DNA from 3 places in the Mesorhizobium sp. LjNodule214 genome. Region 3 is predicted to be linked to each of the others. Evidence: riboswitches for the same ligand, from Rfam matches in the RefSeq annotation. Region 3 holds a riboswitch; each other region holds the start of a gene.

Region 1 (5,853 bases), on a different contig from region 3:
TGGTCGACGCCCATGGCGAACGCATCATCGTTCCCTTTTACGACCCGAAGGCGCAGGCCGATCCCGAGAAATTGCCCGCCGATCTTTCCGGTTTCGACGCCGTGCTGGTCGATGTCCGCTGGCCGGGCGCTGCCGCACTTGCCCTGACCGCGGCAAGCGCCGCCGGCTGTCCGGCGATCCTCGACGCCGATACCGCGCCGCTGGAGGTGCTGGAGCAATTGTTGCCTTTAGCCACGCACATCGTCGCCTCCGAGCCTGCGGCACGCATCGTTTGCGGCCAGGCACTGGATCCGGAGACTGCCTGCGCCGACCTCGCCAGCCGCACCGATGCCTTTGTCGCGGTGACAGGCGGGGCGGCGGGAAGCTGGTGGCATGACCATTCCGCCGGCTGTGTGCGCCATGTCGAGGCGCCGAGGATCAAGGCGGTGGACACACTTGCCGCCGGCGATGTATTTCACGGCGCCTTTGCCGTCGGCCTCGCGGAGGCCATGCCTCCCGAGCAGGCCTTGCGCTTTGCCAGTGCTGCCGCCGCGCTCAAATGCCTGCGCTTCGGCGGCCGGCTGGGCGCGCCGGACCGGGCCGAGACGCTGGCCATGATGGCGGCCCACTGGCCGGCAAATTTGGAGGCGTGAGACCTACCCCTTGGCCGGATGCTCGACGGCTTGCCGGCCGAAGTCCGGCACGTCGATGTCCTGGCCGGCCTCAATGATCGAGCGGCGCACGGCACGCGTGCGGGTGAACAGGTCGAACAGCTTTTCGCCGTCGCCCCAGCGGATCGCCCGCTGCAGCGAGGCGAGATCCTCCGAGAATCGCGCCAGCATTTCGAGGATCGCATCCTTGTTATGCAGGCAGACGTCGCGCCACATGGTCGGGTCGGAAGCGGCGAGACGGGTGAAGTCGCGAAAACCGGAAGCCGAATATTTGATGACTTCGGACTTGGTCACCGACTGCAAATCGTCGGCGGTGCCGACGATGTTGTAGGCGATGATATGAGGCAGATGCGAGACGATGGCCAAAGTCATATCGTGATGCTGCGGGTCCATTGTGTCGATGTTGGAGCCGCAACGCCGCCAGAATTCCGACAGCCGCTCCAGCGCCTCCGGATCGGTGCCCGGCAGCGGCGTGAAGATGCACCAGCGATTGTCGAAGAGGTCGGCGAAGCCGGCATCCGGCCCCGATTTTTCCGTGCCGGCCAGCGGATGGCCGGGTATGAAATGCACGCTCTCCGGCACATGCGGCTGCATCTGCGCGATGACGGAGGCCTTGGTCGAGCCGACATCGGTGAGGATGGCGCCCTTCTTCAGCGCCGGCGCGATTTCTTCCGCGACCGCGCCGGAGGAGCCGACCGGCACCGAAACGATGATCAGATCGGCATCGCGCACCGCTTCCTTCGCATCGGTGGTGTAGGAATCCCCCAGCCCAAGTTCCCTGGCCCGCCCCAGCGTCGTTTCGCTGCGCGTCGAGATGGCGACATGGCGAGCGAGGCCCTCGCGGCGGATGACGCGGGCCAGCGACGAGCCGATCAGGCCGATGCCGACCAGCGCGATCTTTTCGAACAGCGGTGATGTCATGGTGTTCTAGCTTTTCAGGAATGTCGTGAGGGCGTCGATGACGCCGCGATTGGCTTCTTCGGTGCCGATGCTCATGCGCAGCGCATTGGGAAAGCCGTAACCGGAAACGCGCCGCAAAATGAAGCCGCGCGCAGTAAGGTAGTCGTCGGCAGCCGCCGCCGAATGCTTCTTGTCGTCGAGAAAGTGGATCAGCAGGAAATTGCCGACGCTCGGCGTTACCCTGAGGCCCAGCTTTGTCAATTCCTCAGTCAACCAGGTCAGCCAGGTCTCGTTGTGCACCACGCTGCGCTCGACATGGGCGCGGTCGCGGATGGCGGCGATCCCGGCCTCGATCGCCGTGGCGTTGACGTTGAAGGGGCCGCGAATGCGGTTGATCGCGTCGACGACGTGCATCGGACCATACATCCAGCCGATCCGCGCCCCGCCAAGGCCGAGCTTGGAGAAGGTGCGGGTCATGACCACGTTCTCGGTTCCGCCGACCAACTCGATGCCGGCTTCATAGTCGTTGCGGCGGACATATTCTGCGTAAGCCGCATCGAGCACCAGAAGCACGTTTTTCGGCAGCCTCGCATGCAGGCGGCGCACCTCCTGGAACGGCACATAGGTGCCGGTCGGATTGTTGGGATTGGCGAGAAACACGATCTTGGTGCGCGGCGTCACGGCGGCCAGTATCGCATCGATGTCGGCGCGCTCGTCGGTCTCCTTGACAGCGACCGGCGTCGCACCGGCCGACTGGATGTAGATCTTGTAGACCATGAAGGCGTGTTCGGTAAAAATCGCTTCATCGCCAGGCGCCAGATAGGTCTGCGCCAGCAGGCCCAATATCTCGTCGGAGCCGTTGGAACAGATGATGTTTGCCGCATTCAGCCCGTGCACCTCGGCGATCGCCTCGCGCAGCCGCCTGGCGGTGCCGTCGGGATAGATATCGAGTTTTGCCGCGACCTCGCGCGCGGCCTCGATCGCCTTCGGCGACGGGCCGAGCGGGTTCTCGTTCGACGACAATTTGTAGACCTTGGCGACACCGGCCGGCGCCGTGCTCTTGCCGGGCACATAGGCGTCGATATCCATGATGCCCGCGCGGGGCGTTGGCCGTGCCTGATCCGGTCTCTTGTTCATGTCTAACAAATCCATCGAGAATTCTTCCGCCGGAAGCCGCAGCGGAAATACTAGCCGTGGCCCGGAATGTCGAGAGCCGGCAGTGGCGCGAGCGACCGGCCGTTGACGGCAAGGCGCGCGAGTTCTAGAAGAATGTGACAGTTCCGTGGTGATTTGGCCGGTCGGCTTGCAGCCACGTTAAACAACTCGCTAAAGGGCCGTTTGCATCCTGTAACCGGCTTTGCGAGGGCATTGCCGGTTTTTTGTTGTCCGCCGCCGGCCGGACGATGCGTAATGCAAGAGAGAGACAATGGCCGCTCCGCGCCCTGGAAAAACCAACAACGAGATCGACGCACCGTCGAGCCCGGTGTTGCGTTTCGGCGCCGACAAGCCGCTGAAGCTCGACGCCGGCACGCTTTTGTCGCCGTTCCAGATCGCCTACCAGACCTATGGCACGCTGAACGATGCCCGCTCCAACGCCATCCTCGTCTGCCATGCGCTGACCGGCGACCAGCACGTTGCCAGCACCAATCCGGTGACCGGCAAGCCGGGCTGGTGGGAGGCGCTGATCGGCCCCGGCAGGATCATCGACACCAACCGTTTCTTCGTCATCTGTTCCAACGTCATCGGCGGCTGTCTCGGGTCCACCGGCCCCGCCTCGACCAATCCGGCCACCGGCAAGCCCTACGGGCTCGACCTGCCGATCATCACCATCCGCGACATGGTGCGAGCGCAGCTTATGCTGGTCGACCATTTCGGCATCGAAAAACTGTTCTGCGTGCTCGGCGGCTCGATGGGCGGCATGCAGGTGCTGGAATGGGCCTCGACCTATCCGGAGCGCGTCTTCTCTGCGTTGCCGATCGCCACCGGCGCCCGCCATTCCTCGCAGAACATCGCCTTCCATGAGGTCGGCCGGCAAGCCGTCATGGCCGACCCGGACTGGCATGGCGGCAAATATTTCGAGCATGGCAAGCGCCCGGAAAAGGGCCTGGCGGTGGCGCGCATGGCCGCCCACATCACCTATCTGTCGGAAGCGGCACTTCACCGCAAGTTCGGCCGCAATCTGCAGGACCGCGAGGCGCTGACGTTCGGCTTCGACGCCGACTTCCAGATCGAGAGCTACCTGCGCCATCAGGGCATGACCTTCGTCGATCGCTTCGACGCCAACTCCTATCTCTACATGACCCGTTCCATGGATTACTTCGACCTCGCCGCCGACCATGGCGGCCGGCTGGCCGATGCCTTTGCCGGCACCAAGACCCGCTTCTGCCTGGTGTCCTTCACCAGCGACTGGCTGTTCCCGACCGAAGAGAGCCGCTCGATCGTGCATGCGCTGAACGCCGCCGGCGCCTCCGTCTCCTTCGTCGAGATCGACACCGACCGCGGCCACGATGCCTTCCTGCTCGAGGAACCGGAACTGTTCGCCGCCATCAACGGCTTCATCGGCTCGGCCGCCCGGGCCAGAGGGCTTAGCGCATGACCCCGAAAAGTAGCAGACTTTTCGGACCGGGACCATGCGCCAGGCAGGAGGCGAAGCCATGAGCGTCAACCGCGCCCAGCGCGTCGACCTTGAAGTCGTCGCCGGTCTCATCCCGCCGCGGTCGCGGGTGCTGGACGTCGGCTCCGGCGACGGCCTGCTGCTCGAACTGCTGCAGGCGACCAAGCACGTCGACGGCCGCGGCCTGGAATTGTCGCAGCGCGGCGTCAACGAATGCGTGGCGCGCGGCCTAAGCGTCATCCAGGGCGACGCCGACACGGACCTCGAATTCTATCCCGACAAGGGTTTTGATTTCGTCGTCCTGTCGCAGACCCTGCAGGCCACCCGCAACCCTAAGCTGGTGCTCGACGAACTGCTAAGGATCGGCAACCGCGCCATCGTCTCCTTCCCCAATTTCGGCCACTGGCGGGTGCGGCTGTCGCTGTTTGTCAAGGGACGGATGCCGGTGACCAAGGACCTGCCCTATTCCTGGTACGACACACCCAACATCCATTTCTGCACCATCCGCGACTTCGTCAATCTGGTCGAGGAGCTCGGCGCCACGGTGGAAAGGGCGACCGCTCTCGACGCCAACGGCCAGAAGATCGGCCTCTCGATGCCGTGGTGGTTCTGGAATTTCTTCGGCCAGCAGGCGGTGTTCTTGCTGAAGCGATGATCGTGGCTGGCTGCCGGCCATGCCGCTATTCCAGAACGTCGGTAGCCCTGTGCGGATGTTCGACGCCGTCGACGAAGACGACGTCGGATTGCGAGTTTTCGGTGCGCAGCGCCAGGATTGCCTGATAGGCGGGCGAATTGTACCACCCGCGTATATGGTCGAGGTCGGGGAATTCGATGACGATCAGATGTCCCGGCCAGGTATTTTCGACGACCTCCACCTCGCCACCATGCACCAGGAAGCGGCCGCCGAAGGGTTCCAGCGTGGCGTCGATCTTGTGCAGATATTCGACAATCTCAGGTCCCAATGTGGCCTGGCGCATGTGGGCAACGGCGTAAGCGGTCATGGCTGAACTCCTTTTGTGCAACTGGAGCAGTTTTGCCGACATGCGGTAGGCAGGTCGATTACGTGACGGGTAATAGCGGCAGCTACTTCGCCCGGCGGCAGTTGGATCGACTCCGACATTCCTTCCGGATGGGCTTGCCAGCCAACAGACGGTGTTGCAGTTCAGGCGCGGCTTGTGAAATTCGACGGGGCGCACGGCTTGCCCGCCGTCAGTCGGGATGACACAGGCGCTTCTTTTTTGTACGGTCGAATCGAATGCAATCCTGGGGTGGGCATGGAAGGCGGCCATCAAATCTATCCGCACATCGTAGAACCCGGGGCATAGCCGCATGGGAAAAACCATCGACCCGGCTCCCCTTATCACGGTGATCACACCGACCCACAATCGTCGCGACCAGGTGGTGCGCGCGGTGGAAAGCGTGCTGGCGCAAAGCCTTGCCCAGTTCGAGCACATCGTTGTCGATGACGGCTCGACCGACGCCACGGCCGCGGCGCTTGCCGCCATCCGCGATCCCCGGCTGGTCTATGTCGGCGCGAAATGGCGCGGCGCCAACGCTGCCCGCAACGCCGGAATCGAGCGTGCGCGAGCGCCGATCGTGGCCTTCCTTGATTCGGACGATGTCTACCTGCCGGACCGGCTGGAGCGGACGCTGGCACGCTTCGACGAGAATCCATCGCTGGAAATCCTC
Region 2 (5,853 bases), on a different contig from region 3:
CACCAGTTCATGCAGCTTCCCACACTTGATTCAGTATCCTCGCTGCCAGGGCAGCTTTGTCCTGGGGCAAGAAGCGGCCATAGTGCTTAGCCACCATGTCGGGAGTGTCCTGAATCGCGTAGCTCGCCTGCTCGTAGGACCCAGTCTGCTTGAGAATGTGGGTCGCAAGCCCGAGCGCGCAAAGTCCGCTCTTGGCCGGTTTCGTTGAAAAAGTTCGCGACTGAGCCCGCGGTGACACTCTCTAAAATGTCGTTCCCGAAGAGTCCGTTGGCGCCACCGCAATACGGGGTTTGATCCGCCTGTCCGGTGGGGCACCCATCTCTCGCTCAAAGCGGAGCTCACAATCTCTGTGTCGTCGAAACACGCCGAAGTGCCAGATCCAGTGGCTTTGCAGAGCGCTTCATGTGGCGTTCAATGGCCCTCTCGTCCCCTCGAACGGAATGCCGAGATCGGGGCCTGCGCCGGTTCGACCACAAGCCCGCTCTCCGTGAAGAGCAGGCTGCCCACGTTTTAACTACCAACTCGCGATCGATGCGCCAGCATGGCAGCGCTATTCCGGCAGCCCCGCCTTTCGCAAACCTTCTGAAAGCAGAGCCATATCGGCCGCACGGATGATTGAAACGACGTCGGCGAGATTGGAAATTCGTTGGCTAGGATCGAGGGCGAGAATTCGGCTCACCACCTTTTGCGCATCCTCGGTTCGGCCGGCGTGAGCATAGCTTGCAGCCGCAATGCGCAACGACGGCAAAAAGTCCGGCTTTTCCCGCAACGACCTTTCAGCCCAAGATGATGCCTCCTCAAATCGACCAGCGAAGAGATGAGCCACTGCAACCGCAATCTGCATATCGAAAATGAGCGGGTCGACTGGGCTCATGCGTATCGCAGTCGCCAGGTGCTGGAGTGAGGTTTCCGTATCACCGAGGTCGGCTCTGACCCAGCCGCTGAATAGCCACGCAGTGGCCAGGTTCGGATTGAGCGCAAGCGCACGATCAATGAACGCTGCCCCGCTATTGTTGTCGCCCACGACGAAGGCGAGCGCGCTCCCGCCGCGTGCGAGCGCAACCGCGTCATCCCTCCCCAAATCCACTGCCTTCAGAGCCAGGCGTTCCGTCTCGGCGGTTTCTTGCTTGCGATCCGTCATCCAACCGTTCGCCTTGCGTATGACGGCACACCAGGCGGCCATGCCGTATGCCGAGGCGAATTCGGGGTCGAGTTCGATGGCTTTGTAAAACAACTGGAGGGCGTTTGCGGTGAATTCCCTGGTCAACTGGTGGAGGCTTGCTATCCCGCGCAGATAGTAGTCGTAAGCGTCAAGGTGCTCGGTCGGCTTGCGCTTGGCCCGCTCGATCTCTGCCTCTTCCAGCTTCGGAGCGATCGCTCCGACGACGCTCCTGGTCACTTCCTCCTGCAGGTCAAAAACGTCCTCCAGCCCGCCGTCGAAACGGTCGGCCCATAGATGTGCACCCGTTGTCGCATCGATAAGCTGCCCGGTGATGCGCACCCTGCTCGCCGCCTTGCGCACGCTCCCTTCAAGCACGTAGCGCACACCAAGCTCGCGTCCAACCTGCCTAATGTCCACTGCCCGGCCCTTGTAGGTAAAGCTCGAGTTGCGCGCGATGACGAACAGCCAGCGCGTCCGGGACAGCGCGGTGATGATCTCCTCCACCATGCCATCAGCGAAGTAGCCCTGCTCGGGGTCGCCACTTAGGTTGTCGAATGGCAAGACCGCGATGGACGGTTTTTCGGGAAGCGTCAGCGTATCCCTTGTCGAGAATGCCGAAGTGGGTTTTGCTCGACTGACCCGATAGGCGCGCACCGCCGCCACGATGTTGTGGACCTGATGGCTACCGAGGTCGGTGTAGGCGTAGTCTAGTTTGCCTTTGACCTGCTCGTAGACGTTGCTCGCGACGCAGACGCTGCCAGGTTCTGCAAGCTTCTCGATCCGCGCGGCGATGTTCACGCCATCACCGTAGATCGTATCGTCCTCTGCAATCACGTCGCCCAAATTCACGCCCATGCGGAAAGTCATGCGCTTTTCTTCGGGCAAACTTGCATTGTGAGCGGCCAATCCCTCCTGGGCTTCGACCGCACACTGCACCGCGTGGACTGCGCTGGCGAATTCGACAAGAAGGCTGTCGCCAGCGGAACCGACGATGCGTCCGTGCGACTCTGTGATCTTGGGCTCGATCACTTCGGCGCGAAGCCTCCTCAGCTGTGCGAGCGTGCCAACCTCGTCGGCTCCCATGAGGCGGCTGTAGCCGACGACGTCGGCAGCAAGGATTGCGGTGAGGCGTCGCTCCATACTTGTGTCCTGCCTCTTTCATAGGTCGAAGCTCCGGGCGGCGAGCGTATTCTAGTCCTGCCTCGGATGCGAGCGTGCAGTGCCGGCGCCAGCACAGATCAACTTACCACGTCGCTTTGGCCATTCCTCACATGGCGTGGTTTATGGTCCGATCGCGGGTGCTGCCGGAGGGCTATTTTAGGGTCAGCTCACGACATCAGACCTTGGAGGTTGAACGTCCGCTATCGTCACTCCCTAGCTACAAGCGGACCTACTGCTCTCGGCCCAAGAACGCGACGTCCGAGTAGTGGCTTGGTAGTTGGCGCAACGTGCCCGTTCTGGCTGTTGAGCCGAACGGCAACTTCCCATTCACCTCGGCCATCGGCGGCAGCCAGTTGGTAGAGTTTGACTCTAGACTAGAACGCCAGCGGGTGAGATCGCCGCCGCCGGGACGGCCGGTCGCCGGCACCCGCCTCCGGGGTTTGTCCTGTAGCGGGGTGGGGGTGGTTTGTGGAGCCTCAAATCTGCTCGATCTCACACCCCCCAAACTTCAACCACGAGGAGAAAACTTGCCGAAGTGCAATCGTTTTTGTTAAACTGATCTGTGCATCCAGAGAGGGCTTCGGCCCCGCCAACCAGCCTGACCGGCAACGGTGGTGAAGACGATGTGGCCCTGAACGGGGCAACAGTAGGTCGCCAGCCCTCCAGATGCGTGCGAAACGATGGAGGGCATTTTCATGAAGGGGAGGGTACTTCGCGCGAATTGCAGGCGATGATCGCAACCCATGTGACCGCCTATGCCGCGCTCCATCGAGCAGTTCATCGAGCGGGCAGCAGCTGGCACGACCGCAAGATGGCAGACCGAGTTGAACAGGAAGCATTGCTGGACATCTGTTCCTATCCTGCGATCAGCCGGGACGACCGCCGAGCCAAGGCCGAGTACCTGTTGACTGTTGAGGCACGAGGCGAGCTCGACCTGGAAGAGCACATGCAGGCCATCTTGCACTCCATGATACGGGGTTGACTGCTGCGGGTTGACGCGGAAGGCCGATCAAGCTTCGCAAAGTCCAAGCCCGCTGCGAATGCCCACTTAGGTCAGTACCGGTTGTCAACGAACGTCCGATTCGGGCCGGGAGCAGTAGGTCCGCTTGTGGTGCAGGGAAGAACGATAGCGGACGTTAAATCTCCAGGATCCGATGTCCTGAGTTGACCCAAAGCGGCCTCCCAATACCGCGCTCGTTTCGGAGGATTGTGGCGCACCAACTGCAAGCTTCTGAAGCGGACAGTAGCCCCAAGATCGGGCCTTGCCGGACGACATCGAACAGAAAACTCACTTACGCGTCTGATGGTCCCGCGAGGGCTTTGGCGATAGCAGAAAGCAAAAGCTTGGCTGCGAATGGTTTGTGCAGATATGCAAGGCAGCCTGCTGCAAGCGCCTGCGCTTCAAGAGTGTCGTCGTCGACGGCAGTGATGAAGATAACCGGTAAGCTAGAGCCTGAATCGGTTAGCCAATGGCGCAATTGGATGCCGGACATATTGCCAAGATGAATGTCGAGCACCAGGCAAGCTATAGTGCTGGAAGCATCGCGTTCGAGAAATCTTTCTGCCGAATCGTTACCCCATGGTTTTGTAACCGTGTGCGTATAGCAACCGTTCGATGCTTCTTCGCATGCTCGGATCATCTTCCACGACAGCCACTGTCCATGGCGGGCTTTCCAAATTCGTTCCTCGAAGGGCTGACGGGCATGAGCGTTTCGAACGGGATTGTGAGCCGAGTTAATGTCGCTGGATATTGGCCTTTGGTGAAGAATCGGGCGTTGGATTTGGGACTATGGGCGTTGGCTCGATGCGCCCTAGTCGCTCGGCGATAGACACCATCTCGGCCAGCGAGGTCACGCTTAGCTTTTCCATGATGCTGTGCCGGTGCGCCTTGATCGTTCGCTCGGATGTGTTCAAGTCATACGCAACCTGCTTGTTCCGCTTGCCGCGAACAACAAAGTCGAAAACCTGGATTTCGCGGGGCGTAAGATTTGACACCTTGGCCTGAAGCACCTGAATCTGATCGTGTCCGGCGCGCCGCTTCTCGTTCTGCACCAGCGCGCGCTCGATCGCCGCTCGCAAGATTTTCGACGAGACGGGTTTCTCCAGAAAATCATCGGCGCCTGCCTTCATCGCCTGGACGCTGGCTGCGATGGTGCCTTGGCCCGTCAAAAAGACGATGGGAAGCAGCGGCACCGCCTGCGCGAGCCTTTCCTGCAGCTCCGGGCCGCTGAGCCCGGGCATACGCAGATCCAGCAGGATGCATCCGGCTTCGGATTCAGGCACCCGAGCCAGGAAATCCTCGCCCGACTCGTAGCAGTTGGCCCGATAGCCCGAAACTTCGACGATCCGACCGAGCGCCGTTCGAAACGACGCGTCGTCATCGATGATGTGGATGATCGGTTCCATGGTCAGGCAGCTTGGGCGAGTGGCAGGACGAAACGGAATACGGCGCCGCCACCGGCACGATTGTCCGCCCAGATCTTTCCGCCGTAGGTTTCCACGATGGCGCGGGCGATTGAGAGCCCAAGCCCGGTGCCAGTGGATTTGGTCGTGTAGAACGCATCGAACACACTGTCGAGGCGGTTTTTCGGAATGCCGTGCCCAGTGTCGGAAATCGACAGCTCTACCTTCGCGTCATCATGCAGCGCGGCGTGAAACGTCAGCTTGCGATCGATGGTAGAGGCATCAGTCATGGCGTCCATCGCATTGGTTGCCAGGTTCAGAATGACTTGCTGAAGATGAACCCTGTCGGCCCTGACCGGTAGTCGATGGCCCGGTTTTTCGGCGCTGACAACGACGCGAACGTCCACCGAACGACGCCGTTGCGGTCGAGCAGGAACTGACCCATGAGCTGGCCCACGCCGGTCGCCATCATTTGCTGGTCCGCTTCAGTGATATCGTAATTGTCTTTTTTGTTCAGATATTCGAGCGTGGCAAACGGATCCATCGGCTCAGGCATTTCGCCCGGCACGTTGACCCGCATCGCCTTCACATCGCTCATTGAGACCTTGTGCGGCCATACGCTCTCGCCCTCGGTGATCTGCATATTGGGGAGCCCAAAGGCGCGGTGTGAAGCCCGCTCAGGATCAGACGCCGCGAGCAGAGCCGGCATCGGATGATAACGGAGATAAAGGCGTGCCCGTTCGATGGGCGTGTTCACCACCGTGAGGGTTTCGATGCCCTTTGCGTTAAGGGCTGGTGTGAGCAGCGAAACCGTCGCGATATGACGCCTGCAAAAAGGACAATGGAGACCTCGATACAGTCCGACCAGCACTGGCTTCTCGCCGCGGAAATCGTCGATAGCTATCTTGCCCTCGCGAGTAATCGCGTCGAGCACGAAATTGGGCGCCGTTTCGCCCAGTTGCAGAGGGCCTACGTCGGCGCGGTCAGACATGCTTGATCCTCCTCGCGGGTCAATCCAGCAACGAAAGCGCGGCGCTACTTCCGGCTCCAGCCCGTGTTCGGCACATACTTCCTGTGCTGTTGAAATTGCAATGTAGCACAGAGATGGCGGACGTTGCGGCGCTACC
Region 3 (5,853 bases):
GTTTCATCATGGGCGTCATGAACAACGGCATGTCGATCATGGGCGTCAATGTCGACTGGCAGCAGGTCGTCAAAGGCCTGGTGCTGCTCGGCGCCGTGGTCTTCGACGTCTACAACAAGAACAAGGGTTAAGGGCGAGGCAACCAGGAAGGCATACGGGTCACATCGCGGCCGTCGGCAACCCGCCGATGCAGAGAAGTCCCCCGAGGGACCAGGCCTGCGAGCGCAATCCGGACGAAGAATTTCACCCGTGGCGCGGATTGGTTCCGAGCCGCGATGGTCAGGGTTTGCCATGCAGGCGGCCGGGCCAAGGCACCAGAGAGAGGGTACATCATGCTGATCTCCCAGATCCTCGACGACGCCGAGACGATCCGCGTCGTTGCCCGCAACGGCGGCAAGACCCGGATCATCAACGGCGCCCGCAGCGTCTATTCGCTGGCCATGGAGGCCGCGCGCACAGGCACCGGGCTCGCCGCGCTGATCGAGCGCAAGGGTTTTGGTGAGGCCGTCGATCTCGACGCCGCCTACAAGAAGGGACGGGTGCTGTCGCCGATCAATCATCCGGATCCGGCGCACCTCCACCTCACCGGCACCGGATTGACGCATCTCGGGTCGGCGGCGACGCGCGATTCCATGCACAAGAAGCTCAATTCGGATGGCGAGGAGCAGCTCACCGATTCCATGAAGATGTTCCGCATGGGGTTGGAGGGCGGCAAGCCGGCGAAGGGCCAGACCGGCGTGCAGCCGGAATGGTTCTACAAGGGCAACGGCACCATGGCGGTGGCGCCAGGCGCGGCGCTGATGTCGCCCGCCTTCGCACAGGATGCCGGCGAGGAGCCGGAGATCGCCGGCATCTACGTCATCGGCGACGACGGCGCGCCGTTCCGCGTCGGCTTCACGCTATCGAACGAGTTTTCAGACCATGTCACCGAGCGCGTGAACTACCTGTTCCTGGCGCATTCCAAGCTGCGCAACGCCTCGTTCGGGCCGGAGATCCTGATTGGCGATCTGCCCTCCGACGTCAGGGGCTCATCGCGCATTGTTCGCGACGGCAAGCTGCTTTGGGAAAAGCCGTTCCTGTCGGGCGAGGCGAACATGTCGCACACCATCGCCAATCTCGAACACCACCATTTCAAATACTCGGCCTTCCGCCAGCCCGGCGACGTGCATGTGCACATGTTCGGCACGGCGACGCTGTCCTTCGCCGACGGCATCAGGACCGAAGCCGGCGATGTTTTCGAGATCGAAGCCGGTGACTTCGGCCTGCCGCTGCGCAACCCGCTCGAAATCGAAAAGCCGGTGAAGGTGGCGGTGAAGGCGCTGTAAAGCAGGCGATGACAGCGTGATCTCCCCCCTCCTTGTGGGGGAGATTGGCAGTTTCAACCTCTCAATAAATATCGAAGTCGAAATACTTGGCCTGGATCTTCTTGTAGGTGCCGTCGGCGACGATGGCGTCTATGGCCGCGTTGAGCTTGTCGCGCAGTGCGGTGTCGTCAAGGCGCACGGCGATGCCGGCTTCAGTCTCGGTGCCCTTGACGTCGCCGACCATCTTGCAGCAGCCGTCGCTCGCCTTCTTCATCCAGTCGACCAGCACAAACTTGTCCGAGATCACCGCGTCGAGGCGGCCGTTTTGCAGGTCGGTGATCGCCTCTTCCTGGGTCGGGTAGAGTTTGGCCTCGGCGCCGGCCTTGCCGTAGACGTCCTGGGCGAAATCGGCCTGGGTGGTCGATGCCTGGGCACCCACGGTCTTGCCGGCAAGGGCTGCCGGGTCGGTCGAGGTCAGCTCGCTGTCCTTCGGCGCGACCAGCGCAAGCGGCGTCGTATAGTATTTGTTGGTGAAGGCGACCTGCTTCTTGCGCTCCTCGGTGATGCTCATCGACGCGATAATGGCGTCGAATTTCTTGGCCTGCAGGGCGGGAATGATGCCGTCCCAGTCCTGGGTGACGATTTCGCATTCGACCTTCATCTGCGCGCACAACGCATCGGCGATGTCGATGTCGAAGCCGACGACCTTGCCGTCCGGAGTGATGGTGTTGAACGGCGGATAGGCGCCCTCGGTGCCGATCTTCAGTTTCTCCGCTGCCTGCACCGACATCGAACCGGCGCCGAGCGTCAGCATGGCAGCCGCGGCTGCCGACAGGATCCATCTCGAGATTTGCATGGTCTTCCCCTTTATTTCCGTCACCTTGACGGACCGAGGCACAGCCAAGCATGGCGCGCCCGGTCAGGCAAGCACGGTCTGGCGGTGGCGGAAAGATCAGCGCGCGGCGCGGAAATGCTTGGACAGTTTCAGGCCCTGCGCCTGGTAGTTCGAGCCGAGATCGGTGCCGTAAAGCGCCTGCGGCCGTTTCAGCATGTGCTCGTAGACCAGCCGCCCAACGATCTGGCCGTGATCGAGGATGAAGGGCACTTCATGGCTGCGCACTTCGAGCACCGCCCGGCTGCCGGTGCCGCCGGCCGCCGAATGGCCGAAGCCCGGATCGAAGAAGCCGGCATAATGGACGCGGAATTCGCCGACCAGCGGGTCGAAGGGCGTCATCTCGGCGGCGTAGAGCGGCGGCACATGCACCGCCTCGCGGGACACCAGGATGTAGAACTCGTCCGGATCGAGCACCAGTTCGCCGGCGCCGCTCTTGTAGAGCGGCTCCCAGAAATCGACGACATCCTGCGCGGCACGCTTGTCGACATCGATCAGGCCGGTGTGGTGCTTGCCGCGATAGCCTACCAGCCCGTCCTTGTCGCCGTCGAGATCGATGGACAGCGCAATGCCGCCGCCGGAAATGTTAGGCGGCTCGGTGGCCACCAGCATCTCGGCATGGTGCAGGTCGCGCAATTCATCTTCCGACAGCAGCGCGTTGCCAGTACGGAAACGGATCTGCGACAGCCGCGAGCCGGCGCGCACGACGATCGGGAAGGTGCGCGGGCTGACCTCGAGATAGAGTGGACCATGATAGCCGGCGGCGATCTTGTCGAACTCATGGCCGCGATCGGTCATCACGCGGGTGAAGATGTCGAGCCGCCCGGTCGAGCTCTTCGGGTTGGCCGAAGCGGAAATGTCGGCCGGCAAGGCCAGGCTTTCCAGCAGCGGCACGATGTAGACGCAGCCGGTTTCCAGCACAGCGCCCTCGGCGAGGCTGATCTCGTGCAGCTTCAGCCGCTCGAGCTTGTCGACGACCTGGTGGTTGGGACCGGGCAGGAAGGAGGCGCGCACGCGCCAGGCCTTGTCGCCGAGCCTCAGATCGAGGCTGGCCGGCTGGATTTGGTCGGCGTCGAGAGCGCGCGGCGATTTCAGCGCGCCCGACTGGAAAAGCGCGGAAATGTCCTGATCGGGAAGAATGCCTGTCTGCCGCAAAGGCTTGGCTCCGCTTCAAGGCCGGGCTTTTTTTCGCCGCAGGTTCTTGCCGCAAAACCGTCGAACACTTTTGCGGAACCTGCCTGGTACAAACCTCTTAATGAAGCCGGCAATTGACGCAAGCGCGGTGCGGGTCTAAAGGGTCGTTATCCCGTGGTGATTTGGCCGGTCGGCTTGCAGCCACGTTAAACAAGTCGCTAAAGGACCGTTGGCCGCAAGGCCGTATGGACCGGTTGCGACTTTCGCGGCCGGTTTTTTTTGTGTTTGGGACAGAGCAATGACCAAGAAGCGCGACTGGAAACCTCAGACGGCACTCGTGCATGGCGGGACCTTGCGTTCCGGCTTCGGCGAGACCTCCGAGGCGATGTACCTCACCCAGGGCTATGTCTACGAGACGGCACAGGCGGCGGAAGCCCGCTTCAAGGGCGAGGAACCGGGCTTCATCTATTCGCGCTATGCCAATCCCACCGTCGACATGTTCGAAAAGCGCATGTGCGCGCTGGAAGGCGCGGAAGACGCGCGCGCCACGGCCTCCGGCATGGCGGCGGTGACGGCTGCCCTTCTGTGCAGCGCCAGGGCCGGCGACCATATCGTGGCGGCACGCGCGCTGTTCGGCTCCTGCCGCTGGGTGGTCGAGACGCTGGCGCCGAAATACGGCATCGAGGCAACGCTGGTCGACGGCACCGATATCGCCAACTGGGAAAAGGCGGTCAGGCCGAACACCAAACTGTTCTTCCTCGAAAGCCCGACCAATCCGACGCTGGAAGTGGTCGACATCGCCGCCGTCGCTTCGCTGGCCAATTCGATCGGCGCCAGGCTGATCGTCGACAACGTCTTTGCCACGCCCTTGCAGCAGAAGCCCTTGCAGCTTGGCGCCCATATCGTCGTCTATTCGGCGACAAAACATATTGACGGCCAGGGCCGCTGCCTCGGCGGTGTCATCCTGTCGGACAAGAAGTGGATCGACGAGAATTTGCACGACTATTTCCGCCACACCGGCCCCAGCCTGTCGCCGTTCAATGCCTGGACGCTGCTCAAGGGCCTGGAGACGCTGCCGCTGCGCGTGCGCCAGCAGACGGAAAGTGCCGGCAAGATCGCCGACTTCCTTGCCGAGCGCCCAGAAATCGCCCGCGTCATCTATCCGGGCCGCGCCGACCATCCGCAGGCCGATATCGTCAAGAAGCAGATGACGGGCGGCTCGACGCTGATCTGTCTCGACGTCAAGGGCGGCAAGCAGGCGGCCTTCGCCTTCCAGAACGCGCTTGACATCGTGCTGATCTCCAACAATCTCGGCGACGCCAAGAGCCTGATAACCCATCCGGCGACGACGACGCACAAGAACCTCAGCGACGAGGCGCGCGCCGAGCTCGGTATCGGCCCGGGCACGCTCAGGCTTTCGGTCGGACTTGAGGATGCGGACGATCTGCTCGCCGATGTCGAACAGGCGCTGAAATCCGCCAAATAAAGGGTCCAGACTGCGATTGGACAAACGCCTGAGCGTTGCTCAGGCGCCCTCTTCCAGCTCGGTCATAGCCTTGGTGCGGATGGTCATCGCATTGCCGCGCCAGTCGACCGAGCCGCCGAGCCAGCCGCGCGCCCAGATCGCCGGCAGCATCAGGTCACGCACCATCATCGCCGGAATGGTACGTGGCGACAGATACCAGCCCTTGGCCCAAGCCAACGCGCATTCCGGCACATAGGCGAGCGCCAGAACGCAGAGCACGGTGAGCGACAGACTGATGCCGGCGCCGGCCGCTGCGACCAGCGCCAGTGCCAGCGGCACGGCCACGCCGGTCAGGATTTCGGGGGCGAAGAACAACGGGAAGGTGACGCGGCGCAGGCGCGCCCAGCGGGCCTGGCGCGACCATATGTCACCGAGATGGCGCTCCCCAAGCGGCTGCTCGAAGGGCGAAGCGACAAGATTGACGCGCAGCCCCAGCCCGTTGACCAGCTTGGTCGCGGCGGCGTCCTCGGCGATCTCGGCGGCAAGCGCGCGGATGCCGCCATTGGCGTCGAGCACGGGTTTCTTCCACAGCATGCTCTTGCCTTGGGCGAAGCCCAGGCCGAGCGCCTCGCCTGTGTATTGCCAGCGCGCCTGCAGCGTGTTGAGGAAGGCGCATTCGACCTCGGCCCAGAAGCCGTCCGGACGCGAGCCGATCGGCGTCGAGCAGACAAGGCCGGTGTCGGGTCGCCACGCCGCCATCAGGTGCTGGACATAGTCCCTCGGCATCAGCACGTTGGAATCGGCAAGGATGACCCAGTGGTGGCGCGCCGCTTCCCAACCCTTGACGCAATTGTTGAGCTTGGGATTGGCGCTGATGCGGTCGTCGCCGACCAGCAACCGGGCCGGTATCTTGGGAAACCGGACGATCGCCCTGTTTATCAGCTTGACCACCGGATCGTCGGCATGGGCGACACAGAAGACGAGTTCGTAGCGCGGCCAGTCGAGCGAGAAGGCGCGCTGAAGCGTCTCCTCGGTGAACGGCTCGACGCCGCGGGATG

What was found. Region 3 has a riboswitch for S-adenosylmethionine ahead of ACSQ3Z_RS07985 (O-succinylhomoserine sulfhydrylase). Riboswitches for the same ligand answer to the same signal wherever they lie in the genome.
Region 1: linked by a shared signal. The riboswitch ahead of metX (homoserine O-acetyltransferase MetX) and the one ahead of ACSQ3Z_RS07985 (O-succinylhomoserine sulfhydrylase) in region 3 are both predicted to bind S-adenosylmethionine.
Region 2: linked by a shared signal. The riboswitch ahead of ACSQ3Z_RS15130 (hypothetical protein) and the one ahead of ACSQ3Z_RS07985 (O-succinylhomoserine sulfhydrylase) in region 3 are both predicted to bind S-adenosylmethionine.

Annotation. Positions count from the first base shown of each region.
Region 1 is NZ_CAXUPE020000002.1:2,271,312-2,277,164, forward strand. It holds gene ACSQ3Z_RS24690 (sugar kinase) at 1-632, shown strand, start outside; gene ACSQ3Z_RS24695 (prephenate/arogenate dehydrogenase family protein) at 636-1,571, opposite strand; gene hisC (histidinol-phosphate transaminase) at 1,578-2,687, opposite strand; SAM riboswitch at 2,823-2,900, shown strand; gene metX (homoserine O-acetyltransferase MetX) at 2,977-4,146, shown strand; gene metW (methionine biosynthesis protein MetW) at 4,205-4,819, shown strand; gene ACSQ3Z_RS24715 (DUF1330 domain-containing protein) at 4,845-5,165, opposite strand; gene ACSQ3Z_RS24720 (glycosyltransferase family 2 protein) at 5,494-5,853, shown strand, end outside.
Region 2 is NZ_CAXUPE020000002.1:252,548-258,400, reverse strand. It holds gene ACSQ3Z_RS15135 (adenylate/guanylate cyclase domain-containing protein) at 551-2,302, opposite strand; SAM-I-IV-variant riboswitch at 2,883-2,981, shown strand; gene ACSQ3Z_RS15130 (hypothetical protein) at 3,045-3,305, shown strand; partial or broken gene ACSQ3Z_RS15125 (response regulator transcription factor) at 3,616-3,952, opposite strand; gene ACSQ3Z_RS15120 (response regulator transcription factor) at 4,058-4,729, opposite strand; partial or broken gene ACSQ3Z_RS15115 (sensor histidine kinase) at 4,732-5,142, opposite strand; gene ACSQ3Z_RS15110 (peroxiredoxin-like family protein) at 5,043-5,717, opposite strand.
Region 3 is NZ_CAXUPE020000001.1:1,661,016-1,666,868, reverse strand. It holds gene mmsB (multiple monosaccharide ABC transporter permease) at 1-131, shown strand, start outside; gene araD1 (AraD1 family protein) at 333-1,325, shown strand; gene ACSQ3Z_RS07995 (ABC transporter substrate-binding protein) at 1,387-2,160, opposite strand; gene ACSQ3Z_RS07990 (2'-deoxycytidine 5'-triphosphate deaminase) at 2,257-3,351, opposite strand; SAM riboswitch at 3,495-3,572, shown strand; gene ACSQ3Z_RS07985 (O-succinylhomoserine sulfhydrylase) at 3,629-4,816, shown strand; gene ACSQ3Z_RS07980 (ceramide glucosyltransferase) at 4,856-5,853, opposite strand, start outside.